Regions from separate parts of the Allobosea sp. NPDC055594 genome, predicted to be linked through region 1. Evidence: predicted binding sites of a transcription regulator. Region 1 holds the regulator's gene; each other region holds the start of a gene.

Region 1 (9,991 bases):
GGAGAAATCGGACAGGTCGAGGAAGTGACGCACTGGAGTCCCCATACTCATTCCGCCGCCGGCCGGGCCAGCGTCGCCTCGACGGCGCCGGCCGCCTTGTCGAGCCGCGCGAGCGCCTCGCCGACCTCGGCATCGCCGATGATCAGCGGCGGCAACAGGCGCACGACATTGTCGCCGGCGGCGACGACGAGCAGGCCGGCGGCGCGCGCCTCGGCGACAAAATCGGTGTTCGGGGTGCGCAGCTTGAGGCCGAGCATCAGGCCCTGGCCGCGGATCTCCTCGATCACGTCGGGATGCTTGTCCTTGAGCTCGGCGAGCGACTGCTTCAGCCGCAGGCTGATCTGGGCGACGTGCTCGATGAAGCCGGGCTCGAGAATGACGTCGAGCACGGCGTTGCCGACCGCCATGGCCAGCGGATTGCCGCCGAAGGTGGTGCCATGCGTGCCGAGCACCATGCCGGCCGCCGCCGCCTCGGTGGCAAGGCAGGCGCCCATCGGAAAGCCACCGCCGATGCCCTTGGCGATCGACATGATGTCGGGCGCGACGCCGTTGTGCTCATAGGCGAAGAACTTGCCGGTACGGCCGACGCCGGTCTGGATCTCGTCGAAGATCAGGAGCAGGCCGTGCTCGTCGCAGAGCTGGCGCAGCAGCTTGAGGAAGCGCATCGGCACCGAGCGCAGGCCGCCCTCGCCCTGGATCGGCTCGATCATCAGCGCCGCGGTCTCCGGCGTGATCGCCGCGCGCAGCGCCGCCTCGTCGTCGAAGGGCACCTGATCGAAGCCGTCGACCTTCGGGCCGAAGCCGTCGATGTATTTCTGCTGGCCGCCGGCAGCGATGGTCGCCAGCGTGCGGCCGTGGAAGGCGCCCTCGAAAGTGACGATGCGGTAGCGCTCGGGATGGCCCTGCGCCGCATGGTACTTGCGCGCCATCTTGATCGCGCATTCGTTCGCCTCGGCGCCCGAATTGGTGAAGAAGACGCGCTCGGCGAAGGTCGCCTCGCAGAGCCGGCGGGCGAGCTTCTCGCCGTCCGGCATCGCGTAGAGATTGGAGGTATGCCAGATGCGCTGGGCCTGCTCGGTCAGCGCCTTGACCAGATGCGGATGGGCGTGGCCGAGCGCGTTGACGGCGATGCCGGCGCCGAAATCGAGATAGCGCTGGCCATCGGCGGTGATCGCCCAGGCACCTTCGCCGCGCTCGAAGGCGACGGGTGCGCGCGCATAGGTCGGCAGCAGAACGGAGGCATTGGCGGAAACGGAAGCGGAGCTCATGGAGCGAGGTCCTCGCGACGGAACGTAACGGAAAGCGCTGGGCGCCGGAGTGTGAAGCGGTGGTTCGGGGCGCGGCGGCGATCTGCCAGCACGATGCGACCCCGCGGCGACGTTATCGTCGCAGGCCTTTCCCGTTTTCTCGTCGCGCCGTCAGCCGCATCGCTCGAAAGTCCGGATCGCTCAAAACATAAGCGCCGCCCCAAGGGCGGCCGCATTGAGAAGACTATGCAAAAGCGGTCCGGCACTGTCAATTCCGGCCGGGCGCCGCAGCGTTGCCAAATAGACTCACCTGACTGCGGGATCGAAGCTTTGTCTGGGGAAAAGACGATTTCCGATTCGGCGACTCTTGTGGCCGAGTCAAGCCATCTTGTATGGTCGGCCTCGTCAGATACGACATCTCGTGCGGCGTCTCCAGTATCGTCAGTTCCGAGCGTAGCGGTTTCCGTTCTTCGACGGGCGCTGCCGATATCGGATTCCGCCATGATCTTTTCCTATGCGTCGCCGGGCTATGGCGAGGCATGACGAAGACAGGTGAAATCGATGAGCGAAGCTGGAGCCTGGACCGACGAACGCGTCGAACTGCTCAAGAAGCTCTGGAATGACGGACTGAGCGCCAGCCAGATCGCCGGCGAACTCGGCAGCGTCACCCGCAATGCTGTCATCGGCAAGGTCCACCGCCTCGGCCTTTCGGGCCGCGCCAAGAATCCCGGCTCGGCCGCGCCGCGCCCGCGCAAGCCGACGACGCGTCCGCCGGCCCATCCGATGGCGAGCCCTGCCGCCGCGAGCGGCGGCATGACCCGCGGCAACACGGCGCTCGCCCCGCAATTCGTCCCGGAGATCGAGGCGGAACCGGAAGCGGAGCACGTCCCGGCGGCCCCGGCCGAGGAGGTGGTGATCCCGTTCTCCGAGCGCGTCACCATCATGGACCTGCGCGAATATATGTGCCGCTGGCCGATGGGCGACCCGACCTCGCCGGAATTCCGCTTCTGCGGCGGCCGCTCGCTGACCGGCATGCCCTATTGCGGCTATCATGCCCGCATCGCCTACCAGCCGGCGGCCGACCGGCGCCGCGACCGCAGCAAGGTGCGCGCCTGACCCGGCACCCCTGTGTAGAAGAATTGAAGCCGGCCCTCGGGCCGGCTTTTCCATTGGTGGAGAGACGCCGATGCGCACCGCAGAACGTCCCGCGCCCGTCGAATATGCCTGCGCCCTGACGATCCGGGGCGGAGACATCCTGCTCGGACTGAGAGCCCCGCATCGCCGCAACAGACCGTCCTGCTGGGACACGATCGGCGGGCATGTCGAGCCCGACGAGACGATCGAGCAGGCACTGAGACGCGAATTGCAGGAGGAGATCGGTATCGAGCCGACCAGCTTCACGCGCTTGACCACCATCGAGACGACCGAGAGCGACGGCGTCACCCCGGCTCTGTGGCATCTGTTCGCGGTGACCGGCTGGGTGGGCGAAGCCCGGATCAGCAATGACGAGCACAGCGAGATCCGCTGGTTCGACCTCGCCGAGGCCCGCGAGCTGTCGCCGCTCGCCTCGGAAGCCTACCGTCCGGTCTTCGCCCGGCTCGCGGCCAGCTTCGCCGCAGCGCCATGACCAGTTTCGCGATCTATCTGGGGGCCGCGCTGGCCGAGATCGCCGGCTGCTTCTCGTTCTGGGCCTGGCTCAAGCTCGGCAAATCGGCCTGGTGGCTGCTGCCGGGGCTTCTGGCGCTGGCGCTCTTCGCCTGGCTCTTGACGCTGATCGACAGCGCCGCCGCCGGCCGGGCCTTCGCCGCCTATGGCGGGGTCTACATCGTCGCGTCGCTGGGCTGGATGTGGCTGGTCGAGAAGGTGCCGCCGGACCGTTTCGACCTCACGGGCGCAGCCCTTTGCCTCGCCGGCGCAGCGGTGATCGTCGCCGCGCCACGCGGAGCGTCGAACCTCCAGCCCTCATCCTGAGGAGCGATCGCAGATTGCGTCTCGAAGGATGAGGGCAGACTTGGCGCTCAGCTTCGCGCGAACGTCTCGTCGAAGGCGTAGCCGGCGCCGCGCACGGTGCGTAGCGGGTCCTTGGCGTCGTCGGGGGTGATCGCCTTGCGCAGGCGCCCGACATGGACGTCAACGGTGCGCTCGTCGATATAGACGTCGCGGCCCCAGACGGCGTCGAGCAGCTGGGCCCGCGAATAGACCCGGCCCGGGGCCTGCATCAGGAATTCGAGCAGGCGGAACTCGGTCGGACCGAGATGCAATTCGGCGCCTGCCCGGCGCACCCGCCGCGTCGTCCGGTCGAGCTCGAGATCGCCGGCGGTCAGCATGCCGACGACATGGCCGGGCTTGACCCGACGCAGCAGCGCCTGGATGCGGGCGATCAGCTCGGGCAGTGAGAACGGCTTGACCACATAGTCGTCGGCGCCGGTGGCGAGGCCGCGCACCCGCTCGGTCTCCTCGCCGCGCGCCGTCAGCATGATGATCGGCACCCGCTCCGTGTCGCGCCGGGCGCGCAGGCGCCGGCAGAGCTCGATGCCGGAAAGGCCGGGCAGCATCCAGTCGAGCAGGACGAGGTCAGGGGTATGGTCGCGCAAATGCAGCTCGGCATCGTCGCCGCGCGCGACGGTGTCGACCTCGAAGCCCTCGGCCTCGAGATTATAGCGGAGCAGCAGGGTCAGCGGCTCCTCATCCTCGACGATCAGGATGCGTGCAGGCATGTCGAGCCTCCGCTCAGGCGCCCATCCGCTCAGCCATTGGCCGCGGGCAGGTCGACCAGGATGTTGGTGGTGTCGAGCTTGGGCCGGCTCTCCTCCACCGACTGGCCGGTGATCAGGTAATGGATCGTCTCGGCGATGTTGGTGGTGTGATCGCCGATGCGCTCGACGTTCTTGGCGCAGAACAGAAGATGCGTGCAGAAGGTGATGTTGCGCGGATCTTCCATCATATAGGTCAGGAGCTCGCGGAAGAGCGAGGTGTAGAGCGCGTCGATCTCGTCGTCGCGGCGCCAGACCTCCATCGCCTTTTGCTCGTTGCTGGCGGCATAGGCGTCGAGCACGTCCTTGAGCTGCGCCTGGACCAGGCGGCTCATATGCTCGAGCCCGACCACGGCGCGGTGCGGCGGCGAGAACTGGCCGGAGATCGCGACCGCGCGCTTGGCGATGTTCTTGGCGAGGTCGCCGACGCGCTCGATGTCGGCGGCGATGCGGATCGCCGAGATCAGCTCGCGCAGGTCGTTGGCGAGCGGCTGGCGCCGGGCGATGGTCAGCACCGCCTTCTCCTCGACATCGCGCTGGAGGTTGTCGAGCCGCTGGTCGGCGGTGATGACCTTCTGGGCCAGCGCCGTGTCGCGGCGCACCAGCGCCACGGTGGAGTCGCCGAGCATGCGCTCGGACATGCCGCCCATCTCGGCCAGGCTGCGGCGCAGTCCTTCGAGGTCGGCATCATAGGAGCGGACGATATGGTCGGACATCGGGGCGAATCCTTCGAGGGCGAGCGGAACGGCAGGGCTCAGCCGAAGCGGCCGGTGACGTAGTCCTGCGTCTGCTTCTTGTTGGGGTTCATGAAGATAGTGTTGGTCGCGTCGAACTCGACGACCTCGCCGAGATACATGAAGGCGGTGTACTGCGAGACGCGCGCCGCCTGCTGCATGTTGTGGGTGACGATGACGATGGTGAAGTCGCTCTTCAGCTGCTCCAGCAGGTCCTCGATCTTGCCGGTCGAGATCGGGTCGAGGGCCGAGGTCGGCTCGTCGAACAGGATCACCTCGGGCTTCTGGGCGATGGTGCGGGCGATGCACAGGCGCTGCTGCTGGCCGCCGGAGAGCCCCATGCCGGAGCTCTTCAGCTTGTCCTTGACCTCGTCCCACAGGGCGGAGCGGCGCAGCGCGCCCTCGACGCGGTCGTCGAGCTCCGATTTCGGCGGCTTCTCGTAGAGGCGGATGCCGAAGGCGACGTTGTCGTAGATCGACATCGGGAAGGGCGTCGGCTTCTGGAAGACCATGCCGATGCGCGAGCGCAGCTCGTTGACGTCGACATCGTTGGAGATGACGTTGCGGCCGTCGAGCAGGACCTCGCCGGTGGCGCGCTGCTCCGGATAGAGCGAGTAGATCCGGTTGAAGATGCGCAGCAGGGTCGACTTGCCGCAGCCGGAGGGGCCGATCAGCGCGGTGACGTGGCGGTCACGGAAGCTGAGATTGACGTTCTTCAGCGCCTTGTGCTCGCCATAGTAGAAATCGAGGTTCTTCACCGCGATCCGGATCGGCGCCTGGGCGTCGAGGACCTGCGGGCTGAGTTCCAGGGTCGAGAGCATCGACATGTTCCTTCCGATCGGACGTGGTGCTCACTTGCCGCCGCGCACGATGCGCCGGGCGATAAGCGAGAGCAAAAGGATCGAGACGGTGATGATCAGCGAACCGGCCCAGGCGAGCTGCTGCCAGTTCTCGTAAGGGGCCGAGGCGAACTGATAGATCGTCACCGGCAGGTTGGAGACGCCGCCGACGAGGGTCGGCGAGAACCAGAAATTATTGTTCAGCGCGGTGAAGAGCAGCGGCGCCGTCTCGCCGGCGATGCGCGCCAGCGCCAGCAGGATGCCGGTGACCATGCCGGACTTCGCGGCCCGCCAGGTGATCGCGGTGATGACCACCGAAGGCGGGGCGCCGAGCGCAGAGCCGGCCTCGCGCAGCGGCGCCGGGACGAGGCGCAGCATGTCCTCGGTGGTGCGCACGATCACCGGGATCGCGATGATGCCGAGCGCGACGCCGCCGGCCCAGCCGGAATAGCCGCGGAAGGGCTCGACCAGGATGACGTAGACGAACAGGCCGATCAGGATCGAAGGCGCCGAGAGCAGGATGTCGTTGATGAAGCGGATCAGGTTGGCGAGCTTCGAGCCCCGGCCATACTCGGCGAGATAGGTCCCGGCGAGCACGCCGATCGGCGTCGCCAGCGCGATGCCGAGGAAGGTCAGCACGGCCGAGCCGACGATGGCGTTGGCAAGGCCGCCGCCCTCGGAACCGGGGCCGGGCGTCACCTGCGTGAAGGTGCCGGCCGAAAGCCCGCCGATGCCCTTCACCACCAGCATGCCGAGGATCCAGAACAGCACGGTGATGGCGACGAGGGTGAACGCCGTGGCGATGATCTTCATCAGCCGGTCGGCATTGCGGCGCGCCGGGCGGACGCGGCCCCAGGGCACTTCCGGGGTCATCGCGGGGGCGGCAGGAGGCGTCTGGTTCATCGGTTGCGCTTCCCTCAGAAGGACTTGACGCGCGCGACGAGGATACGCGCGATGACCAGGACAACGAAGGTGACGAAGAACAGGATGCAGCCGAGCGCGATCAGCGCGTGCAGCTGCAGGCCGAGCGCCTCGTTGAACTCGTTGGCGATGCGCGAGGCGATGGTCGAGCCCGGATCCATCACCGAGGCCGAGAGGCGGTTGGCATTGCCGACCACGAAGGTCACCGCCATGGTCTCGCCGAGGGCGCGGCCAAGGCCGAGCATGACCGCGCCGATGATCGAGACGCCGGCCTGCGGCACGAGCACGTAGCGCACGACCTCCCAGGTCGTCGCCCCGATGCCATAGGCGCTCTCGCGCAGCACCGAGGGGATCTGCTCGAGCATGTCGCGGGTGATCGAGGCGATGAACGGGATGATCATGAACGCCAGGATGATGCCGGCGGTCAGGATGCCGAGGCCCGAGGGCGAGCGCGAATAGAGGATGGTGCCGACGATCGGCATGCCCTCGACGATGTTCGAGAGCGGGATCTGCACATAGGCCGCAAAGAGCGGCACGAAGACGAAGAGCCCCCACATGCCGTAGATGATCGAGGGCACGGCGGCGAGCAGCTCGATCGCGGTCGAGACCGGCCGCTTGAACCAGGGCGGGGCGAGCTGGGTCAGGAAGACGGCGATGCCGAGCGAGAGCGGCACGCCGACGACGAGGGCGATCAGCGCGGTCGACAAGGTGCCGACGATCGCCGGAAAGGCTCCGTATTGCTCGTTCTGGGTGTCCCAGACGCTCGAGGTCAGGAAGCCGAACCCGAATTCGCGGAAGGCCGGCCAGCCGCCGGCGACCATTGCCGCGATGATGCCGGCAAGCAGCACCAGGACGAAAAGCGCCGCCAGGAAGCTGGCATTGCGGAAGACGAGGTCGAAGGTACCTTTCGGGGTCCGGCGAACGGCGGGCATTCCCGATGCCATCTGGTCAGTCACGGCGGCCATCCGAAGAACTCCGGTCGGTTTCAGGCGGGTCGAAGGGGCCGGAGCCGGCCCCTTCCTTTAACGTGGTCGCAGGGCGATCAGAAGATCGGCTTGCCGGCCGGGTCGGTGACGCCCTTCCAGGCGTTGCGGACCTGGTCCTTGACGCCCGCCGGCAGCGGCACATAGTCGAGACCGAGCGCCAGCTGGTCACCGTTCTTATAGGCCCAGTCGACGAATTTCAGCGCAGCCTGGGTCTCTTCCGGCTTCTCCGGCTTGGCATGGACCAGCAGGAAGGTGGCGGAGGTGATCGGCCAGGCCTGGGCGCCCTTCTGGTTGTTCAGCGAGATGCCGAAGCCGGGAGCCTCGTTCCAGTTGGCATTGGCCGCTGCGGCCTGGAAGGACTTGTCGTCCGGGGCCGGGAAGTTGCCGTCGGCGTTCTGGACGAGCGCATGGGCGAGCTTGTTCTGCTTGGCATAGGCGTATTCGACATAGCCGATCGAGTTGGCGACCTGCTTGACCGAGGCGGAGACGCCCTCATTGCCCTTGCCGCCGATGCCGACCGGCCACTGCACGGCGGTGTTGGTGCCGATCTTCGACTTCCACTCCGGCGAGACGCGCGAGAGATAGTCGGTGAAGACGAAGGTCGTGCCCGAGCCGTCCGAGCGGTAGACCGGGCTGATATTGGCCTCGGGAAGGGTCAGGCCGGGGTTCAGAGCGGCGATCTTCGGATCGTTCCACTTCTTGATCGTGCCGAGATAGATCTCGGCGATCAGCGGACCGGTCAGCTTCAGCTTGCCGGCCTCGATGCCGGGAACGTTGATCGCCGGGACGACGCCGCCCATCACGGTCGGGAACTGGACGAGACCGTCCTTGGCCAGGTCCTCGCCCTTGAGCGGGGCGTCGGTGGCGCCGAAGGCGACCGTCTTGGCCTTGATCTGGCGGATGCCGCCACCCGAGCCGATCGACTGGTAGTTGAGACCGATATTGGTCTCCTTCTTATAGGCCTCAGCCCATTTGGCGTAGATCGGGAAGGGGAAGGTCGCGCCGGCGCCGGTGATGTCGGCGGCCTGGACGGCGCCCGAGAACCCGACAGCCGCAGCCGCGAGAATGAGAAGTTTGCGCATGAGATGTCCTCTCTGGGTCGCAAGGTCTAGCGGCGCGCAAAAACACCCGCGATATGACAGCCAGATGACAGATCGTCATCAAGCCGCAGCGGCAGCCGTCACATTTCGTTAACGGCCTGCCTCGGCCAGCAGCGGCAGGATCGCCTTGAAGGTCGCGCCCTCGCCGACGACGCTCTCGATCGTCAGCCTGCCGCGATGGCGCAGCACGATGTGCTTGACGATGGCGAGGCCGAGCCCGGTGCCGCCCGCCTCGCGGCTGGCGGCATTGTCGACGCGGTAGAAGCGCTCGGTCAGGCGCGGCAGATGTTCGGCAGCGATGCCCGGCCCGTCGTCGCGCACGCTGAAGCTGGCCTCGGCACCGCCTTCGATCCTGATCACGACCTCGCCGCCGGGCTTGCCATATTTGATCGCGTTCTCGACGAGGTTCTCCATCAGCCGCAGCAATTCGTCGCGGTCTCCTGCCACCACGACCGGCCGCGGCGGCAGATCGAGCCTCAGGGAGACGTCTCGCTCGCGCGCCATCAGGACGAGCGCGTCGAGGATGGTGCGCGCGATCTCGCCGAGATCCACCGGGGTCTGCGGCGCCAGATGCGCCTTGAGCTCGATGCGCGAGAGCGAGAGCAGGTCGTCGACCAGCCGCGCCATGCGCAGGGCCTGCTGGCGCATGATCTGCAGGAAGCGCTCGCGGGCCGCCTCGTCATTGCGGGCGGGCCCCTGCAGGGTCTCGATGAAGCCGAGCACGGAGGCGAGCGGCGTGCGCAATTCATGGCTGGCATTGGCGACGAAGTCGACGCGCATGCGCTCGGTCAGGCGCTGCTCGCTCAGATCCTCGAAGGTCAGCAGCACGGCGCTTCGGACACCGGGGCCGGCAAGCGCGACGATATGGATGCGGAAGGTGCGCTCGATCGGCACCCTTTCGATCAGCTCGATGGCCCGCCGGCCGCCCTGGCGCGAGACCTGGTCGATCGCGTCGATCAGGTCGGGGTCGCGCATCACCAGCGCGAGCTGCTTGCCCTTTTCCAGCCCGGCGATCAGCGAGCGGGCGGCCGGGCTCAGGGCCTGGATGGCGCCCTGCTCGTCGAGCAGGATCACGGCGACGCCGGTCGCCTCGATCAGCGCCGCAGTGACGGGGGCTCGGGGGTCGACCAGCTCGTGCATGACTAGCGCGCGCAGCGAGCCGGGACGACAAGGTGCCGGGCCGGGGCGCCGGCTGCGAAGGTCGCTCGCGCAAGGCGCGATCCCGTCTGATCCTGCGGCATGCTGCGCCCTTCCCTAGATTTCGTGGCGCCTGATCCGCCGTCCCATCTCGTTCAGCGCCAGCAGCACCAGCGCCAGGATGAAGGGCAGGATGTAGTAGATGATCCGGAACAGCAGCAGCGCTCCGAGCACCTGCTCGAAGGGCATGCGGCTGAGCGCGATCAGCATCGTC
Region 2 (9,991 bases), on a different contig from region 1:
TCACCAATACGCGGGCGGGGGAGGGTGTCGATCAGGTCGTCGACTTCATCGAGACCGCCGGAGGGCTGAAGGCCACGGCGCGGAGTTGAGGGATTTGAGGCGATGGCACGCAGGACGACGGCGAGAGGCATGGCCGCGGCATTGACGCTCCTGCTGACGGGGGCTGTCGCTCCGGCGCTGGCCCATACCGGCGTCGGCTCCGTCGAGGGGCTGGCGCATGGGCTGCTGCACCCGCTGACCGGGCTCGATCACGTCCTGACCATGGTCGCGGTCGGTCTCTGGGCCGGGCTCGTCGGAGGCAAAGCGCGCATTGCCTATCCCGTCGCCTTCGTCACGACGATGGGGCTGGCCGGTGCCTGGGCCATGGCCGGCGGGCAATTGCCCGGCGCCGAAATCGGCATCGCCGTTTCGATCGTCATCCTCGGGCTCGCCATCGCGTTGAAAGCCTCGCCGCCGCTGGCGGCCGGCGCGCTCGCCTGCGGCATCTTCGCGATCTTCCACGGCTTCGCGCATGGAGCGGAGCTGCCGGAGAACGCCAGCGGCTTCGCCTATGCCGCCGGCTTCGTCATCTCGACCGCCGCGCTGCACGGCGTCGGCCTTTTCCTCGCGGCGCGGCTGGCGCAGCATGCCCCTGTGCTCGCGCGCGTCGCGGGCGGCGGGCTCGCCCTCGCGGGCGTCGCCATCCTGGCCGGCTGAAGGCCGGCGGCCAGTCCAGAGAGTCTGGCCGAGAATTCCCTCAATCCTCATCCTTCGAGACGGCCTTTCAGGCCTCCTCAGGATGAGGGCTTTGAGTTATGTGCCCAGCCCTCAGATGATCCGGCGCCGGAGATAGCCGCCGATCTGCTCGACCGCCACGACCAGCGCGAAAATCGCCAGGATAATCGTCAGCGCAGTGTCGTAGTCGAACAGGTCGAAAGCGACCTTGAGCTCGACGCCGATGCCGCCGGCGCCGACCAGCCCGAGCACGACCGAGGCCCGGGTCGCCTTCTCGACGCAGAACAGCGAGGTCGCGATGAAGGACGGCATCGCATTCGGCACCACCGCCGAAAAGATCAGCCCGGTCCGGCTCGCGCCGATGGTCGAAAGCGCCTCGCGCGGGCCCTTGTCGGTCTCTTCCATCGCCTCGGCGAAGAAGCGCCCGGCATAGCCGATCGTGTCGATCATCAGTGCCAGCACGCCGGCAGCGGGGCCTAGGCCCACCGCGATCACGAAGAACAGCGCCCAGATCAGGTCCGGGACGGTGCGGAACAGCGCGATCAGCCCGCGGGTCAGCGCGCGGATGATGGGATGCGGCGAGAGGCCTTCCGCCGCGAGCACGGCCAGCGGAAAGCTCAGGATCAGCCCGAGCACGCAGCCCGAGACCGCCATCTGGAAGGTCGTCGCCAGCGAGGCGAGGATGCTGTCGAGCCTGGCGAGGTCTGGCGGGAACATCCGCGACAGGATGTTGCCCATATAGGGCAGGCCGCGCACGAGCTTCTCGGCCGAGAGCTCGGAGCCGCTGAACGACCAGACCAGCAGCGCCAGCGCCAGGAACCAGCCCATGAAGGCGGCGGCGCTCGGCCGCGCGAAACGGTCGCCGGCATGGAGGCTGTGTGGGGTGGATTGCAGGCTCATGCGAACACCAGGGCCGGCTGTGCGGCGGGAACGTCCTCGGCCGGCTCCTCGAAGAAGGCGGCAAGCTCGGCTTCGTTGCAGTGCAGGGCGCGCCGGTCGAGCGCGATGCCGCCATTGCCGAGGCCGACGATACGGTCGGAGAAGCGCCTGGCATGCGCCATGTGGTGCGAGACGAAGACGAGGGTGAGCCCCTTGTCGCGCGTCAGCCGGAACAGCAGTTCCATCACCTCGCGCCCGGCGCGCGGGTCGAGGCTGGCATCGGGCTCGTCGGCGAGCACGATCTGCGGCCGTTGCATCAGCATGCGGGCGATCGCGACGCGCTGCGACTGGCCGCCGGAAAGCGAATCCGCCCGCTGCATCGCCTTGTCCGCGAGCCCGACGGCGGCAAGGCATTCCATCGCCTCGTCCCGGATTTCGGCCGGGGCCAGCGCCTGCGCCCAGGTGCGCGGGCCGGAGCGGCGCGACTGGACGCCATGCACGACATTGCTCAGCGCGCTCAGCCGCGAGACCAGATTGTGCTTCTGGAAGACGACGCCGACCCGCGCCCTGAAGCGCTTCAGCGCGGCTCCGCGCAGGCTTCCGACCTCGTCGCCCAAGACCGAGATCGTGCCGGCATCCGCCTCGGCGAGGCGCACGATCATGCGCAGCAGCGTCGACTTGCCGGTGCCGTTGGCGCCGATCAGCGCCAGCGATTCACCTTGGGGAATGGTGAGGTCCAGCCGCTCGATGATCCGGCGCGTGCCGAAGCTCTTAGCGAGGCCGGAAATGGCGACCACGGGCGCTTGCGCGCCCGTGGTCTGTTCCGTCTGCAGATGCGTTGTCATCACTCGATGAACTTGTTGAACTCGGTGATGCCGATGGTCTGGTAGATCGAGCGGACATAGTCGTAGTCGCTGTCCTTGACCTCGGGCAGGAAGACGCCGCCGGCGAACTTCTTGTTGTCGTCGGTGTCGGAGACCACGGCCTTCATCAGCTCCTGGCCATTGTCGAGGAAGGTCTTGCGGACCTTGGCGAGCACCTCCGGCTTCACCTTCGGGCTGGCGATCATCACGTCGTTGGGCAGATCGCGGCCGCGTGCCACCACCGTGAAGCCGGTCTTCGGATCGGATTTGCGGATGCTGTTGAGATGGCCGAGATTGAGGCCGACCGCCGCGATGTCGCCGCGCTTGATCGCTTCGGCCGCGACATTGCGCTTCACGAAGATCGGCTTGTAGTCGACATTGTACTTGAGCCCGAAATCGGCCAGCGCCTGGGCCGGGCCGAGATGCTGCGAGGTCGAGCCGATCTCGCCGAAGGAGACGGTCTTGCCCTTGAGATCGGCGACCGTCTTGATCGGGCCGTTCGCGAGCACGGCGACCTGCGAGAAATAGTCGGGCCGCTGCCAGCCGACGACCGGCACCGCGCCGGTGCGCGCCTTGAAGACCACATATTCGGCCGGGCCGGTCAGCACGAAATCGATCTGGTCGGCGGCCATGGCCTCGACCGCCGCGGTGCGGCCGGAGACCGCGAAGAACTGCATCTTCAGCCCGGAGAGCTTCTCGAAGGCGGCCTTGAACGGGCCGAATTCGCGCTGCAGCGATTCCAGCCCGTCGACATCGGTCACGGCGAAGCGGATCGTCTCCTGCGCCTGCGCGGCCGGGGTTACGAAGGCGGCGGCAGCCGCGATGAATGCATAAGCCAGCTTTTTCAGCATGGACGTCCTCCTGCGGGGTTCGGAGGCGGCGCTAAAGTGCCCGTGCGACGTTGCGGTGACAGTGGCGCGACGGTTGAGTGACCGGTCTCGTCATGCGGCTGTCATCTGCCGGTCGCATGCGCCTTCGCCCGAAGTGGCGCGGATGATCCGGCGCCAGAGACAAGGAGTGGATGCGGTGGCGTTGTTGATCTCTGGTGGCCGGGTGCTGGCCGGCGGCCTCGAAATCGCCGATCTGCGGGTGCGCGATGGCGTGATCGCCCCGTCCGACACGGCGCTGCCGGACAATGCCCTGCGCCTCGATGCCATCGGCCTGCTCGTCCTGCCCGGCCTGGTCGACTGCCATGGCGATGCCTTCGAGCGCCATATCATGCCGCGCCCCGGCGTTTCCTTCGACATCGATCTCGCCTTGCGTGATGCCGACCGGGCTCTGCTCGCCAGCGGCATCACCACCGCCTTCCACGGCGTCACCTGGTCCTGGGAGCCAGGCCTGCGCGGAGCCGAGAATGCAAGGCGCCTGATCGAGGCGATCGAGCGGCTCGGACCCGAGCTCGGCGCCGATACGCGTTTTCACCTCCGCCACGAGACCTATAATCTCGATGCCGAGCCGGAGATCCTCGCCTGGCTGGCCGCCGGCCGCGTCGGCCTGCTCGCCTTCAACGACCATATGGAGGGCACGCTGAAATCGCGCAGCCGGCCGGACAAGGCCGGCAAGATGGTCGAGCGCACCGGCCTCTCGCATGAGGACTTCATGCTGCTGGTCGAGAACGTCCATAGCCGCCGCGACGAGGTCCCTGCTTCGATCGCGCGGCTCGCCGCCGCCGCACGGGCGGCCGGTGTGCCGGCCCTCTCGCATGACGATATGACCCCGCAGATGCGGCGCTGGTACCGCGACCTCGGCGTCAGCGTGGCCGAGTTCCCGATCGACGAGGAGACGACGCGCGAGGCCGCAGCCCATGGCGAGCCGATCGTCTTCGGCGCGCCCAATGTCGTGCGCGGCGGCTCGCATACCGGCTGCCCGGCCGCCGAGGAGATGGTGCGTCAGGGGCTCTGCACCATCCTCGCCTCCGACTATTATTATCCGGCGCTGCCGCTCGCGCCCTTCATTCTCGCCGAGCGCGGGGCGGCGAGCTTCGAGGAGGCCTGGAAACTGGTCTCGCAGGGGCCGGCCGAGGCGCTGGGCCTTTTCGATCGCGGTGTCATCGCACCCGGCAAGCGCGCCGATCTCGTGCTGGTCGCAGCCGAGCCGCAGCCGCGCATCGTCGCGACCATTGCCGGCGGGCGGGTGGTGCATCTGGTGGATCAGCGCATCCTCGCCTGAGCGCGAGGTCGAAGGTGCAGGCTCCTGCCTGCACCGCTCGCCTCGGAAGTAACGAATTTGTGCTTTCGTAGCGGAACTACCGTTGTATCCGCCGGCAAGGCGCGATTGTCGAAATACTGAGTCATGTTAATGTTTTCGCCTGACGCGAGGTCATTAGCATTGGCTGAAGTATTGATCTCTCTTTCGTCAGTCACATGGAGTTTCGATCCGGCAATTGGGGAGTTGCGATATGAGCAGGAGCATCGTTGCAGTTTTTCTAGGTCTTTTCCTCGCCCCCGCGCTGGTCCAGGGCGTCTCAGCTCAAAGCGCTCAGCCTGCGCTGACTGAGGCCGAGGCTCATGCCATCGGTGTCGATGCCTATATCTACTTCTATCCACTGGTCACGATGGACATCACGCGCAAGCAATCGACCAATATCGAGGCCGGCAAGGAATTCGGCAAAGGCCCGATGAACATGTTCGTCAACGTGCCGTCATTTCCTTCGGCCGACATGAAGCTGGTTGTCAGGGTCAATTTCGACACGCTCTACTCCATCGCCTGGCTCGACCTCACGAAGGAACCGCAAATCGTCTCCGCGCCGGATACCGGCGGGCGCTTCTATCTCCTGCCGATGCTGGACATGTGGTCGGATGTGTTCGCGTCGCCGGGATGGCGCACTACCGGCACGCAGGCCGGCAGTTTCCTCGTCACGCCGCCCGGCTGGACCGGAACGGTGCCAGCCGAGATGTCGCGGATCAGCGCGCCGACGCCCTATACCTGGGTGATCGGGCGGACGAAGACGGATGGTCCCTCGGACTATGACGCCGTCCACAAGATCCAGGCCGGCTACAAGGTCACGGCCCTGTCGGACTGGGGCAAGGCGCCGAAGCCGGTCGAGGCGAAGATCGACCCGAGCATCGACATGAAGACGCCGCCCAAGACCCAGGCCGACAGCATGCCGGCGGACAAGTATTTCGCCTATGCCGCCGAACTGCTGAAGCTCCACCCGCCACATCTCACCGACCAGCCGATCGTCGCGCAGATGAAGCGCATCGGCATCGTGCCGGGCCAGAGCTTCGATTTCGCGGCATTGCCGGCCGCGGTGAAAAAAGGCCTCGAAGGTGCGCCGGAGGCGGGGCAGAGACTGATGCTCTGGAAACTGCCGACGCTCGCCCGCGTCACGAACAACTGGTCGATGAACACCGACACGATGGGCGTCTACGGCAACTACTATCTCAAGCGCGCCATCGTCGCGCAGCAGGGACTCGGAGCGAACCTGCCCGAGGATGCGATCTACCCGCTCAACCTTGCCGATGAGGCCGGGCGGCCGCTCGACGGCGCCAACAAATACATGCTGCACTTCGAGAAGGGGGCTGCCCCGCCGGTCAACGCCTTCTGGTCGATCACGCTCTACGATCCGCAGGGCTTCCAGGTCGGCAATGTCTTGAACCGCTTCGCGGTGAGCAGCTGGATGCCGTTCAGATACAATGCCGACGGCTCGCTCGACCTCTATTTCCAGAATGAGAGCCCCGGCAAGGACAAGGAAGCCAACTGGCTTCCGGCGCCGAAGGACGGCTTCAACCTGACGATGCGGCTCTACGGGCCGAAATCGGAAGCGCTTACCGGTAAATGGAATCCGCCGCCGGTCACGCGCGTGCAGACGCTGCCGCAAGTCGTCGGGCAGTAAGCCGCGACCCTGCCGGCGCGGTCCCGCGCCGGCAGCCGCTCAATCTCAGGCGGCGTAGCCCTTCACGCTGGCGAGCGCTGTCATCACGCCGCGCAACTCCGCAAGGCCGCGCAGCCGCCCGACCGCGGGATAGCCCGGGAACGAGCCCTTGCCGGCGTCGTCCAGCAGTTCATGGCCATGGTCGGGCCGCATCGGGATGCGCCAGTGCTTCCAGCCGGCGGCCTTGCGGCGGGTCTGCTCGCTCATCAGCGCGTCGACCAGCGCCACCATGTCGGTGTCGCCGCCGAGATGTTCGGCCTCCATGAAGGAGCCGTCGGGGTCCTTGGCGACATTGCGCAGATGCGCGAACCAGATCCGGTCGGCGAAGCGCCTGGCGATGGCCGGCACGTCGTTCTTCGGATTGGCGCCGAGCGAGCCCGAACACAGGGTGAGCCCGTTCGACGGGCTGTCGACCGCGCCGAGGATGAAGGCGATGTCCTCCTCGTCCGAGCAGATCCGCGGCAGGCCGAAAAGCGGGCGTGGCGGGTCGTCCGGATGGATGCACATGCGGATGCCGACCTCTTCCGCCGTCGGGATCACCGCCTCGAGGAAGCGCTTGAGATTGGCACGCAGGCGCTCATGGCTCATGCCACGATAGCGCTCCAGCATGCGCTTCAGCCCCGGCACGTCATAGCGGTCATAGGCGCCGGGCAGGCCCGCCATGATGTTGGCGAGGAGGCGGGCGCGATCGGCCTCGGAGGAGCGCTCGAACCAGGCTTTCGCCTTGTCCATCACCTCTGCCGGATGGCCCTGATCGGCGCCCGGACGCTGCAGCATGAAATGGTCGACGACGACATATTCGTGCAGGTTGAAGCGCAGGGCCGTGCCGCCTCCGGGCAGGGGCTCGGCGAGTTCCGTGCGGGTCCAGTCGAGCACCGGCATGAAATTGTAGCAGATTACCTCGAGCCCGCAGGCGGCGAGGTTGCGCATCGACTGGCGGTAATTGGCTAGGACCGGCTCGAGATCGCCTTCGCCGATCTTGACGCTTTCATGGATCGGCAGGCTCTCGACCACCGACCAGCGCAGGCCGAGGCTCTTGTCGGCCTCGATGATCGCCTTGCGCTTCTCGATCTCCTCGATGCTCCAGACCACGCCATAGGGGATCTGGTGCAGCGCGTTGACGATGCCGCTCGCGCCCGCCTGCCGCGCCTGGGCAAGAGTCACCACATCGTCCGGGCCGAACCAGCGCCAGCTCTGTTCCATTGTCGGATGTCCTCTTGCGGGCTCTGTCGTTGCCGTCTCAGGCGGGCTTGTTCAGGCCGCCGGTGGCGGCGAAGGCGTCGACCTGGTTGCGCGCGATGGTCTCGATCGCGTCGAAGACGGTGCGCAGATGTGCCCGCATGGTCGTCTCGGCCGCCGCCTCGTCGCCGGCGCTGACCGCGGCGGCGATCTGCCGATGCTCGGAGAGGATCATGTCGGACCAGCCGCTGGTCTCCAGCGACAGGCAGCGCACCCGGTCGAGCTGGGCCTTGACGCCCTCGATCAGCCCCCAGACCGAAGGATGGCCGGAAAGGCGCGAAAGCTCGGCATGGAAGGCCTCGTCGCTGCGGAAGAAACCGGCGCGGTCTCCGGCCGCGAGCGCCTGTTCCTGCTGGCGGATCAATTGCGCGAGGCTGGTCTTGCCCTCCGCGTCGATGCGCTGAGCGGCGAGGGCGACAGTGCGGCACTCCAGCGTCTCGCGCACGAACTGGCTGTCATAGACGGCGGCAAGGTCGATCGGTGCGACGAAGGTGCCGACCTGCGGGACGACCAGCAGAAAGCCCTCCTCGACCAGCCGCTTGAAGGACTCGCGCACGGGCGTGCGGCTGACGCCGAACTGCAGCGCCATGCGTGCTTCGGAAATCGCTTCCCCCGGGCGCAGCACCGCGTTCAGTATGTCGCTCCGCAAGGCGCGATGGATCTGCTCCGTGGTCTGCCGTGCTGCTGCGATGCCCATTGCCAAGCTCTTGTTCACTAGTATACTAGGATACTGGTCAAGGCAGGGAGGCGTCAACTCCGAATGCCTTGCGTGCGATAAGGGCCGGACAGGGGCCGGCACAAGATGGCCGGCGCCGGTTTCGGCGCAAGCAAAGAAGCGGCAAAGCCGCCGCGAGGAGGGAAACATGGTCCAGGACAGCATCAACAGGCGTACGTTCCTTGGCGGCGTCGCCGGTGTGGCCGGGCTGGCGCACGCGCCGGCCGCTTTCGCCCAGCAGCTCAAGCTGCCGTCATCGCCGCTCGGGATCAGCATCATCGATGTCGGCGGTGCGCTCGCTTTGGTGCAGCAGCCGCTGGAGAACTACGCCAAGGCGAACCCCAAGCTCGTTTCGCGCATGACCTTCACCAAGGCGCCGGCGCCCGAATTGCCGGCCAAGTTGAAGGCGCAGCAGGCCGCCGGCCGCGTCGATATCGACTTCGTCATCGGTGGTCTCGACGTGCTCTCCGCCGGCATCGACCAGAAGCTCTGGGTCGAATTGCTGCCGCGTTTCGCGGCCGAGCTGCCGAAGCCCGAGGAGATCTTCCTCAAGCCAGCGCTCGCCATGCACAATCTCGGGGCGGGGCAGGGGATGGCGATGGTCTATTATCCGTCCGGCCCGCTGCTCGAATACATGCCCGACAAGGTCAAGACTCCGCCGACCACCGCGCAGGAGCTGCTCGACTGGACCAAGCAGAACAAGAACCGCTTCCTCTATGCCCGCCCGGCCAACTCCGGGCCCGGTCGCACCTTCATCATGGGCCTGCCCTACATCCTCGGCGACAGCGACCCCAAGGATCCGGCCAAGGGCTGGGACAAGACCTGGGCCTATCTCAAGGCGTTGGGCGAGAACATCGAGTACTATCCCGGCGGCACCGGTGCGACGATGAAGGAGCTCGGCGACGGCACCCGCGACATCATCGTCTCGACAACCGGCTGGGACATCAATCCGCGCGTCCTCGGCGTCGTGCCGAAGGAAGCCAAGATCCAGACGCTGAAGGGCTTCCACTGGGTCACCGACGCCCAGTACATGATGATCCCCAAGGGCGTCTCCGACGAGAAGCTCGCCGTGCTGCTCGACCTGATCCGCCACATGCTGACGCCGCAGCAGCAGGCCTACACCTATGACGAGGGCTATTTCTATCCGGGTCCGGCGGTGAAGGACGTGCCGCTCTCGATGGCGCCTGAGTCGAGCCAGAAGGCGATCCAGGAATATGGTCGCCCGGAATACGAGAAGCTGATCGCCGAGAACCCGATGGAAACCCCGCTCGACCCCGACAAGATGGTCGTCGCCTTCCGCATGTGGGACGAGCAGGTCGGCGGCGCCAAGCGCAAGTAACCTGCACCCTCCGCTACCCGACAGGCCGGTCCTTGACCGGCCTGTCGCCTTGCTGTCGCCTGTCTCCGGACGCCCGCCGTCCGTCCGAACCAGATGGTCCACATGACGATACATGCTGCGAACTTCCGCGAACTCAGGCTCGACCGGCTCTGCCGCGATTTCGGCAGCCACAACGCCGTCAAGGACGTCTCGCTGACCATCCGGCAGGGCGAATTCATCGCGCTGCTCGGCCCTTCCGGCTGCGGCAAGTCGACGACGCTGAACCTGATCGCGGGCCTCCTGCCGGCGACCGGCGGCGGCATCTGGCTCGACGAGAAGCGCATCGATCCGTTGCGTCCCGAAGAACGCGGCTTCGGCATGGTCTTCCA
Region 3 (9,991 bases), on a different contig from region 1:
CGGCAGGGCGAAGCGCATGTCCTTGGCGCCGGCGGTGAGCAGCAGCGAGCCCATCGAGGCGGCCTGGCCGACGCAGAGCGTCGTCACAGGGCAGCGGATGAACTGCATGGTGTCGTAGATCGACAGGCCCGAGGTGACCACGCCGCCGGGCGAGTTGATGTAGAAGGAGATTTCCTTCTTCGGGTTCTCGGCCTCGAGGAAGAGCAACTGGGCGACGATCAGCGAGGCGGAATAATCCTCGACCGGACCCGTCAGGAAGATGATCCGCTCACGCAGCAGGCGCGAATAGATGTCGAAGGCACGCTCGCCGCGGCTCGACTGCTCGACCACCATCGGGACGAGATTGTTGTAGGTCTCGATTGGATCGCGCATCGCAGCCAGTCCTTGAAGTGCGGGGGGCGGGAATCAGCCGGTATCGGCGAAGGCCCCACATAAGCATGCCGGCCCCGCCTGAAAAGGGAAGCGCCGCCCGGCCGAAGCCGGGCGGCGCAAATCAGACGCGTGATTGCCGAAACGGGTTCAGGCCGAGGCCTCGTCGCTGGCGGCGGCCTTCTTGGCCTTCTTGGCCTTGGCCGGCTTGGCCTTGGCCTCGCTTTCTTCCTCGTCGTCGGCGAAGAGCTCTTCGCGGGAGACGGTCTTGTCCTCGACCTTCACCTGACCGAGCAGATGGTCGACGACCTTCTCCTCGAAGATCGGGGCGCGGATCTCGGCGAGCGCCTGCGGGTTCTTGCGGTAGAACTCCCAGACTTCCTTCTCCTGGCCCGGGAATTGGCGGGCGCGCTCGATCAGGGCCTGCGTCACTTCGTCGTCGGCGATCTGGATCTTGGCCTGCTCGCCGATCTCGGCGAGGACGAGGCCGAGACGGACCCGGCGCTCGGCGATCTTGCGATACTCGGCCCGGGCGTCCTCCTCGGTAGTGTCCTCGTCCGCGAAGGTCTTGTTGGCCTGCTTCATATCGGCCTCGACCTGGCTCCAGACGGCGCCGAACTCCTGGTCGACCAGGGTCGGCGGCAGCTCGAAGGCGTATTTGGTGTCGAGCGCGTCGAGCAGGCTCTTCTTCAGCTTGCGACGCGACTGGGTGCCGAGCTCGCGGCCGAGCTGCTCGCGAATCGCGGCCTTCAGCGCATCGAGCGATTCCATGCCGAAGCCCTTAGCGAGCTCGTCGTCGATGGTGAGCTCGCCCGGCGCCTGCACGTCGTCGACGGTCACGGCGAACTCGGCCGGCTTACCGGCGAGATGCGTGGCAGTGTAGTTCTCGGGGAAGGTCACCGAAACGGTGCGGCTCTCGCCCTTCTTGGCGCCCTCGAGCTGATCCTCGAAGCCCGGGATGAACTGGCCAGAGCCGAGATCGAGCGGGATGCCCGTGCCGGTGCCGCCGTCGAAGGGCTCGCCATCGAGCGTGCCGGTGAAGGAGATCAGCAGGCGATCGCCCTTCCCCGCCACGGCATCGTCGCCCTTGCTGGAGAACGGACGATTCTGGGAGGCCATGCGCTCGAGCGCGGCATCGACATCGGCCTCGGGGATCTCGGCGACCGGCTTGACCAGCGCCACGTCCGACAGGTCGGCGAGCTCGATCTTCGGCAGCACCTCGAGGGCGACCGTGAAGGCGAGATCGCCCTTGGCCTCCATCGCGGCCTCGATCTCGTCCTTGTTCTCGGGGAACTTGATCTGCGGCTCGAAAGCGAGCTTCAGGCCGTTATCGGAGACGATCTTCTGATTGGCCTCGTTGACGGCGTTCTGCACGACGTCGGCCATGACCGAGCGGCCATAGAGACGGCGCAGATGGCCGACCGGGACCTTGCCGGGGCGGAAGCCGTTGATGCGGGCCTTGCCCTGCAGGTTCTGCAGTTCGTCATCGAGCCTCGTCTTCAGGTCGGCGGCGTTCAGCACCACCTGAAATTCGCGCTTGAGGCCCTGGGACAGGGTTTCGGTCACGTTCATCGTTCTGATCCGCCAACAGCTCGTTACTTCAATGTCCAAAGCGCGACGCCGGATGACCGCCGCCGCGCTCGCGAAATCCGAATCCTGGTGCGGGCGAAGGGACTCGAACCCCCACGACTTGCGTCGGCGGAACCTAAATCCGCTGCGTCTACCAGTTCCGCCACGCCCGCCAACCCGATAGGCCGCGTGCGAGCAAACGCACCGCCGCCATCGTTGGGCCGCGGTCCTATACGCATTTCGGACGGAGGATGCAGCAAAAAAATGCGACGTTTCTGCGAAGGCGGTTGCAGAAGGGGCGCTCTCGCCAGCGTCGACGCCCCGCGCTATGTCGCTTCGTCATGAAAACGGATCATTCCATGCCCGAGATCAAGGCCCGGCCGAATCGCCGCCAGGCGCTGGCCGGGCTGGCCGGCCTGGCGACGCTCGCCGGCACGACGCCGACGCGCGCACAGGACGCGACACCCGCCCCCGGGCAGCCAGCGGAGCCGGCCGCCACCGCCGCACGCGAGCTCACCGCCGCCCCGGGCAAGACCCGGCTGCGACCATCACCGGCGACCGAAAGCGAGATCTGGAGCTTCGACGGCAATGCGCCTGGGCCGACCCTGCGCGTCAAGCTCGGCGAGACCCTGCGGATCCGGTTGCTGAACCGGACCGACAAGCCGCTCTCCCTGCACTGGCACGGGCTGCGCCACGACCAGACCATGGACGGCGTCGGCGGCTTCAGCCAGGAGCCCGTCGCACCGGGCGACAGCTTCGAGTACCGGCTGACCCCACGCGACCCCGGCAGCTATCTCTACCGCCCCCTGCTGCTCGGGGGATCGTCGGAGCCTGCGGGCCGCGGCCTCTCCGGACTGCTCGTCGTCGAGGAGAAAGAGCCGCCGGCCGTCGATCTCGACCTGCCCGTTCTGGTCGGCGACTGGCTGCTCGGCGACGACCACAAGCTGCTGCCTTTCCCCGCCACGGCGCAGGAAGGCGTCGCCGCCGGCCGGCTCGGCAGCTGGCTCACCGTCAACGGCAAGCCGCCACCGGAGCGGATCGGGCTGACGCCGGGCGCGCGCGTAAGGCTGCGCCTCGCCAATGCCTGCAATGCCCGGATCATGCGCCTGCGCTTCGACGGGCTGAAGGCCTTCGTCGTCGCCGTCGACGGGCAACCGACCGAGACCTTCGAACCGGTGCGGGCGCAACTGCCCTTCGCGCCCGGCACGCGCTACGACGTGATCTTCGACATGCCCGAGGAGAACGGCGCCAGCGCCAGCGTCACCGCGCTGATCGGTCCGGGCATGCCGCTGGTGCGTTTCGTCAGCGAGGCCGGCAAGAGCGCCGTGCAGCGCAAGGCATCCGGCCCGATAGCGGCGCTCGCGCCCAATCCGGCACTGCCGGCTGCGGTCAGGCTGCAGAACGCCAGCCGCGCCGAGATCATCGTCGAGGGCGGCGCCAAGATCGACGCCGACAACAAGCTCGACCTCTCCGGCGTCGATCAGGCCCGGCCATGGCGCCTCAATGGCACGACCGGGGATCCGCAGGGCAAGCCGCTGCTCAGCGTCCGGCGCGGCACGCCGGTGGTGATCGGCATCACCAACAAGACCGATTTCCTGCAGCCCTTCCATGTCCACGGCCACAGCTTCCGGCTGCTGCACCCGCTCGACGATGGTTGGGAGCCCTATTTCCTCGACACGGTGCAGATCCCGGAGGGCAAGCGCCTGCACATCGCCTTCATCGCCGATAATCCGGGGCGCTGGCTGATCTCCTCGACGGTGCTGGAGCGTTTCGACCTCGGCCTCTGGACCTGGTTCGAGGTCATCTGAGCCGGAGCTCGGCCCAAGCCGCGTTCAGCGCACCTCGACCTCGCGGCCGAGGAGCCGCGCAAGCTGCTTCAGGCGCCCGGTGACGCGCTGGCTGGCGAGCGAGCGGAATTCCGGCGGCAGGCTCAGGATCAGGCGCCGGTCGTCGCAGGCGAGCCTGGTTTGCGAGAGGATGCCGGGCATGCCGGCCGACATCAGATAGGCGACGCGCAGGATTGCCGCGACAATATGCGCGCGCTCGAGAAAGCGCGGGCTAAGCAGGCGGCGAAGGCCCTCCGCCGCGGGCGCGGAGCCCTTCAACCCAGCATAGCGATAGAACGCCGTCAGCGAGAGGAAGGCACGTCCGGCATGGTCGACGCCGCTGAACGGCGCATGGGCGATGACGTTGAGGGTCTGCTCGCCGCGATAATCGGGATGGGCGCGCCAGCCGATATCGGAGAGCAGGCAGGCGGCGGTCTGGAGCCGTTTCAGAGCGGGTTCGTCGTTCGGAAAGGCGCTGTCGAGCAGACCCTCGACCCAGGGGACCAGATCGGCGGCATGGCGCGGATCGCGGGCGCGCAGCTGGTTGTAGTCCTGGGCGCCACGCAGCAAGGCATCGATGTCCTGCTCCTTGGGCGCGAGCTGCTCATGCATCAGCCCCTCGCGAACGCCATGAGCCGAGATCACGACCTGGCGCGGGCGACCGCGCTTGATCAGCTGATCGAGGACGAGCGCACCATAGGCGAGCAGGGGCCGCCGGGCGGAAGAGATCGCCTCGATCGATTCCAGCATGGTGGCATCGGCGCGCTCGACCAGCCGCACGAACTCGCTCGCCTCGCGCGCCGGCACGGTATAGCCATGCATGACATTGAGCGGATAGCCCGACTGGCGCTGGTGCAGCGTCGCCAGCGCGCGCCAGGTGCCGCCGACCGCGAAAAAGTCGCGGCCGCGCATCGCGGCGAGCTGCGGATGGCCGTCGAGATCCTCGCGCACGATCTTCTCGGCCGCCTTGATCGAGTTCTGCGAGCGGTCCATCAGCGCAAGGCCGCCGAGCGCAAGGCTGACTCCCTCCCCGACCCTGCTGCCGTCGACGGCGACGAGCTCGAGCGAGCCGCCCCCGAGATCGCCGACCACGCCGTTCGGCCGGTCGAAGCCCGAGATGACGCCGAGCGCCGAGAGATAGGCCTCACGATCACCCGAGATCAGCTCGATCGGCTGGCCGACCGCCGCCTCGGCCCGGGCGATGAAATCCGGGCCGTTCGAAGCATAGCGCGCGGCCGCCGTGGCGATGACGCGCAATTGCGCGACATGCATCGCCTCGCAGAGGATGCGGAAGCGGACCAGCGCCGCCAGAGCCTTCTCGACGGCGGCGGCGGCGAGCATGCCGGTGGTCGCGACCTGGCGGCCGAGCCCCGCCATCTCCTTCTCGTTGAAAACCTGCCCCGGTGCCCGGGACAGGTTCTCATAGACGACGAGGCGGACCGAATTCGAACCGATATCGATGATCGCGACGGTGTCACCCAGACTCAAGCGACCCTGTGCCTGCTCAGGCCTTCTTGCCGGAACGGCGGGAAAGGCTGCGAGGACTTGAACTGGAGAGTGATTTTCCACGACCGGACAGGCTCGGATTCGTCATGAAATACTTGTGGGCGTTGAACGACTCTTCGGCCGACGGCGGGACAATGCGTCGCGAGCCGCCATCGGGCAAGATGGTCCAGCTCTGTTCGTTGTCGAGAAAATTCGCCAGCATGATCTGCTCGAGCAGCTGCTGGTGCACGGTGGGGTTGAGGATCGGCGTCAGCGCCTCCACACGGCGGTCGAGGTTGCGCGGCATCAGATCGGCCGAGGAGATATAGAGCTTGGCGCGCGGCGAAGGCATGCCGTGCCCGGCACCGAAGGCGTAGACGCGGGTATGCTCGAGGAAGCGCCCGACGATCGACTTGACCCGGATGTTCTCGGAAAGCCCGGGCACGCCGGGACGCAGGCAACAGATGCCGCGCACGACGAAATCGATCTGCACGCCGGCCTGGCTGGCATCGTAGAGCGCGTCGATGATCTCGGGATCGACCAGCGAATTGCACTTGCCCCAGATCGCGCCCTTGCGGCCGGCCTTCACATGCGCGACCTCCTCGGCGATGTCGTCGAGCAGCCGCTTCTTCAGGTTCACCGGCGAGACCGCCATGCGCTCGAGCTCGGCCGGCTCGGCATAGCCGGTGATGAAATTGAAGATCCGCGCCACGTCCTGCGCCATCACCGGATCGGCGGTGAAGAAGGAGACGTCGGTGTAGATGCGCGCCGTGATCGGGTGATAGTTGCCGGTCGCGATATGGCAGTAGGTCGTGAGCTGCCCGGCCTCGCGGCGCACCACCATCGAGAGCTTGGCGTGGGTCTTGAGCTCGATGAAGCCGTAGACCACCTGCACGCCGGCGCGCTCGAGATCGCGCGCCCAGCGGATGTTGGCCTCCTCGTCGAAACGGGCCTTGAGCTCGACCAATGCGGTCACCGACTTGCCGGCCTCGGCGGCTTCGGCCAGGGCCTGGACGATCGGCGAGTTCGAGGACGTTCGGTAGAGCGTCTGCTTGATCGCCACGACATTGGGATCGCGCGCCGCCTGCTGCAGGAACTGGACGACGACGTCGAAGCTCTCATAAGGGTGATGGACGATCAGGTCCTTCTGACGGATGGCCGCGAAGCAGTCGCCGCCATGCTCGCGGATCCGCTCGGGGAAGCGGGCATTATAGGGCTTGAACTTCAGATCCGGCCGGTCGACGCCGACGAGCTGCGAAAGCTCGTTGAGGCCGATCATGCCGTCGACGATCACGATCTCGTCAGGATCGACCCGCAGCTCGCGCACGATCAGCTGGCGCAGATGGTCCGGCGTGTCGGCATGCAGTTCGAGGCGGATCACGACGCCGCGTCGGCGCTGCTTGAGCATGCTCTCGAAGACGCGGACCAGGTCCTCCGCCTCCTCCTCGATGTCGAGATCGGAGTCGCGGATGATGCGGAAGGAGCCGGTTCCCTTGACCTCGTAGCCGGGGAAGAGCTTGCCGATGAACAGCGCGACGAGGTCCTCGAGCATGATGAAGCGCTGCACGCCTTCGCGCGCCAGATCGGGCACCTCGATGAAGCGGTCGATCTTGCCGGGGACGCGGATCAGCGCGTCGAGCGCGCGCCCGTCGCTGATGCGCTCGAGCGCCAGCGCCAGGCTGAAGCCGAGATTGGGGATGAACGGGAAGGGATGGGCCGGGTCGATCGCCAGCGGCGTCAGCACGGGGAAGACGTAGTGGAGGAAGCGGTCCTCGAGCCAGACTCGCTCCTGCGGGCCGATATCGGCCGCCTTCAGCAACAGGATACGGTTGTCCTGCAGGTCCTGCCTGAGCTCGACCCAGCGGGTCTGCTGGTCGCGCGTCAGGTCGGAAACCGCCGCGCCCAGCGCGACGAGCTGCTCGGCCGGGCTCAAGCCGTCCTGGCTCGGCGTGACCACGCCGGCCTTGAGCTGCTCACGCAGGCCGGAGACCCGGACCATGAAGAACTCGTCGAGATTGTTCGCCGAGATCGAGAGGAAGCGCAGCTGTTCGAGCAGCGGATGATTGCGATTGGAGGCCTCCTCCATCACGCGGCGGTTGAACTGCAACCAGGACAATTCACGATTCATGAAGCGCTGCGGCGACCGGCGCAGCTCATGATCGACGGTAAGTGCCGTAATCTCCGGTACCGGCGTCGCTGCCCGCGAAGCCGCCGCCTCGGCCAGATCCTGGTTCATTCGCCTCGCCTTCGCCGCTGCCACTCGTGTCACTGCCGATCCTGTAGCTGTCATCTGTGTCGGTTTGCCGTCGGCCGACCATCGGCCCACTCATCCTCAAGGCATCCTAGCGTAACGCTTCGATGACATTCGAGGCCCAGCGGCATGAGCAGGGCTCGCGACGACCCCGCTCGCAACGCCGTCTCATGACGGTTGCGCATGCCGTGCGGCCCGCTGCCGCAATTGCCGCCCGAACGGCTCGGGAACCTTGCGCTCACCCCCGCTCTCCTGTTTTGGTCGCATGCGAATCCCGCATGCCGCGCCAGATATTTCCAGAGAACGATCTTGTCAGAACCCTCCGCCGCCGCCGACCATGACGACATCGTCTACCCCTCGGCCATACCCTTTGCCCTGGCGCATCTGGCCGGCCTCGGCGCGTTCTGGAGCGGCGTGACCGCGACCTCGCTCTGGCTCTGCTTCGGACTCTACTGGCTGCGCATGTTCGCGGTCACGGCAGGCTATCACCGCTACTTCTCGCATCGCTCCTACAAGACCAGCCGCATCGGCCAGTTCGTCCTCGCCTTCCTCGCGCAGTCGACGGCGCAGAAGAGCGTGATCTGGTGGGCCTCGAAGCACCGGCACCATCACCGCTTCGCCGACACCGAGCACGACGTGCACTCGCCGGTGCAGAGTTCCTTCTTCTATTCGCATGTCGGCTGGATCTTCAGCCGCCAGCATCACGAGTTCGACGCTTCCACCGTCACCGACCTGACCCGGTTTCCCGAGCTTCGGCTGCTGCACCGTTTCGAGCTCGCGCCGGCGATCCTGCTCGCCCTCGCCTGCTTCGCCATCGATGGCTGGTCCGGCCTGTTCGTCGGCTTCTTCATCTCGACCGTGCTGGTCTATCACGGCACCTTCTGCATCAACTCGCTGGCGCATGTGCATGGCGACAAGCACTATGTCACCGGAGACGAGAGCCGGAACAATTGGTGGCTGGCGATCATCACCATGGGCGAAGGCTGGCACAACAACCACCATGCCTATCAGTACAGCGTGCGCCAGGGCTTTCGCTGGTGGCAGTGGGACCCGACCTATTACCTGATCCTCGGCCTGTCGAAGCTGCGCCTGGTCTGGGACCTGAAGGCGCCGCCCCAGGCCGTGGTCGACCGCTCGCAGGCCCTGCCGCCGCGCGTGATCGAGCGTTCGGCCGAGCGCCTTGCAGCCTCCGTGCCGGTCGACCGCATCGTGCAGGGCCTGCGCGAGGCCTATGCCGGCACGCCGGCACTACCCGGACTGCATTTGCCGGAATTGCACCTGCCGACGCTGACGCTGCCGGAGCTGCGCGAGGCGCTCGCGACCATGCAGGCCCGTGCCGGCGAGCGGCTCTCCGCGATCCAGGCCCAGGCCCATGAGGCTATGGCGCACTGGCATGTGCCGGCGCTGCCGAGCCGCGAGGAGCTGACGGAGAAGGCGGCGGCAATGTTCGTCAAGACGCCGTCGCTCGACGCCATCGCGGCGCGTGCTCACGACATGCTGGTCGAGGCGATCCATGCCCGGCTGGTGGCGACCCCGGCTGCCGCCAAGGCCTGAGGCCTATTCGGCGTCGAACAGGCTGGCCGCGACCTCGCTCGCCATGGCGCGGGTGACGCGGCGGCCGCGCTCCAGCGAGAGCCGGTCGATGGCGTCGACCAGATCCCGCGCCGCGGCGAAGGAGCGCTCCATGCGCAGCACCAGCGCCTCGATCGTGCCGGTGTCGACGGTCAGCTGCCGGTCGACGAAGAGCTTGACCAACAGCGCCCGCAGCAAAGCGTCATCGGGCGCCGCGATCTCTGCTGCCGGCGCGAGCCGCAGGCGCGAGAGCAGGTCCGGCACGCTCAGCCCCCATTGATCCGGGGCCGTCCGCGCCGTCAGCAGGGCGAAGCCACCGCGCGCCTTGACGGCGTTGAGCAGGTGGAAGAGTGCGCGCTCGTCGAGCCGGCCGGCATCGCAATCCTCGATGACCAGCGCCCCGCCGGAAGCCAGGTGCGGCACCTTGCTCTCGTCGATTTCGCTGGCCTGCAGCGTCCAGGCATGGGCGCGTGCCGCCCAGATCGCGGCAAGATGGGTCTTGCCCGAACCCTCCGGCCCGATGAGACGCAGCCAGGCATCCGGCCAGGCCGGCCAGCTCTCGACCAGCCCATAGGCCTGCTCATTGGACGGGCCGACGAGAAAATCCTCGACGCCGTGCCGGCTGTCGACCGGCAGGTCGAAAGCGAGCTGGCGCGGCCGGCGCGGCTCAGTTCCCGGCATGATTGTCCGAACCGGTGGTGACGAGCTTCTGATCGGGCCGGCCGCGATAGAGATCGCTGGCCAGATACTGACGCAGCACAAAGCGCATCAGCACGCCGATGACGGCCGCCAGCGGAACCGCCAGCAGGAGCCCGACGAAACCGAACAGCGAACCGAAGGCGAGCAGCGCGAACATCAGCCAGACCGGATGCACGCCGATGGAGTCGCCGACCAGCTTGGGCTGGAGGATGTTGCCCTC

What was found. The regulator PhoB, encoded in region 1, activates phosphate uptake and scavenging genes when phosphate is short. The targets are predictions, from matches to a motif close to TGTCATNNANCTGTCAT.
Region 2: ACWGRX_RS23460 (alpha-D-ribose 1-methylphosphonate 5-triphosphate diphosphatase) is a predicted target of PhoB. The motif match lies at 3,396-3,412, and genes of this name have one in related genera.
Region 3: ACWGRX_RS03350 (RNA degradosome polyphosphate kinase) is a predicted target of PhoB. The motif match lies at 7,597-7,613, and genes of this name have one in related genera.

Annotation. Positions count from the first base shown of each region.
Region 1 covers NZ_JBSHIO010000004.1:339,380-349,370, forward strand. Annotated here, with positions in the region: gene argF (ornithine carbamoyltransferase) at 1-45, opposite strand, end outside; gene ACWGRX_RS11135 (aspartate aminotransferase family protein) at 48-1,268, opposite strand; gene ACWGRX_RS11140 (GcrA family cell cycle regulator) at 1,809-2,363, shown strand; gene ACWGRX_RS11145 (NUDIX hydrolase) at 2,434-2,874, shown strand; gene ACWGRX_RS11150 (YnfA family protein) at 2,871-3,218, shown strand; gene phoB (phosphate regulon transcriptional regulator PhoB) at 3,266-3,964, opposite strand; gene phoU (phosphate signaling complex protein PhoU) at 3,994-4,716, opposite strand; gene pstB (phosphate ABC transporter ATP-binding protein PstB) at 4,755-5,561, opposite strand; gene pstA (phosphate ABC transporter permease PstA) at 5,586-6,476, opposite strand; gene pstC (phosphate ABC transporter permease subunit PstC) at 6,491-7,459, opposite strand; gene pstS (phosphate ABC transporter substrate-binding protein PstS) at 7,537-8,562, opposite strand; gene ACWGRX_RS11185 (ATP-binding protein) at 8,671-9,720, opposite strand; gene ACWGRX_RS11190 (lysylphosphatidylglycerol synthase domain-containing protein) at 9,835-9,991, opposite strand, start outside.
Region 2 covers NZ_JBSHIO010000017.1:34,450-44,440, forward strand. Annotated here, with positions in the region: gene ureG (urease accessory protein UreG) at 1-89, shown strand, start outside; gene ACWGRX_RS23440 (HupE/UreJ family protein) at 130-696, shown strand; gene phnE (phosphonate ABC transporter, permease protein PhnE) at 808-1,614, opposite strand; gene ACWGRX_RS23450 (phosphonate ABC transporter ATP-binding protein) at 1,611-2,438, opposite strand; gene ACWGRX_RS23455 (PhnD/SsuA/transferrin family substrate-binding protein) at 2,438-3,307, opposite strand; gene ACWGRX_RS23460 (alpha-D-ribose 1-methylphosphonate 5-triphosphate diphosphatase) at 3,483-4,625, shown strand; gene ACWGRX_RS23465 (DUF1254 domain-containing protein) at 4,855-6,291, shown strand; gene uxuA (mannonate dehydratase) at 6,337-7,533, opposite strand; gene ACWGRX_RS23475 (GntR family transcriptional regulator) at 7,571-8,266, opposite strand; gene ACWGRX_RS23480 (extracellular solute-binding protein) at 8,433-9,623, shown strand; gene ACWGRX_RS23485 (ABC transporter ATP-binding protein) at 9,726-9,991, shown strand, end outside.
Region 3 covers NZ_JBSHIO010000001.1:710,869-720,859, forward strand. Annotated here, with positions in the region: gene ACWGRX_RS03325 (ATP-dependent Clp protease proteolytic subunit) at 1-372, opposite strand, end outside; gene tig (trigger factor) at 520-1,941, opposite strand; tRNA gene ACWGRX_RS03335 (tRNA-Leu) at 2,027-2,111, opposite strand; gene ACWGRX_RS03340 (multicopper oxidase family protein) at 2,298-3,746, shown strand; gene ppx (exopolyphosphatase) at 3,771-5,252, opposite strand; gene ACWGRX_RS03350 (RNA degradosome polyphosphate kinase) at 5,269-7,485, opposite strand; gene ACWGRX_RS03355 (acyl-CoA desaturase) at 7,810-9,054, shown strand; gene ACWGRX_RS03360 (P-loop NTPase family protein) at 9,058-9,753, opposite strand; gene ACWGRX_RS03365 (AI-2E family transporter) at 9,740-9,991, opposite strand, start outside.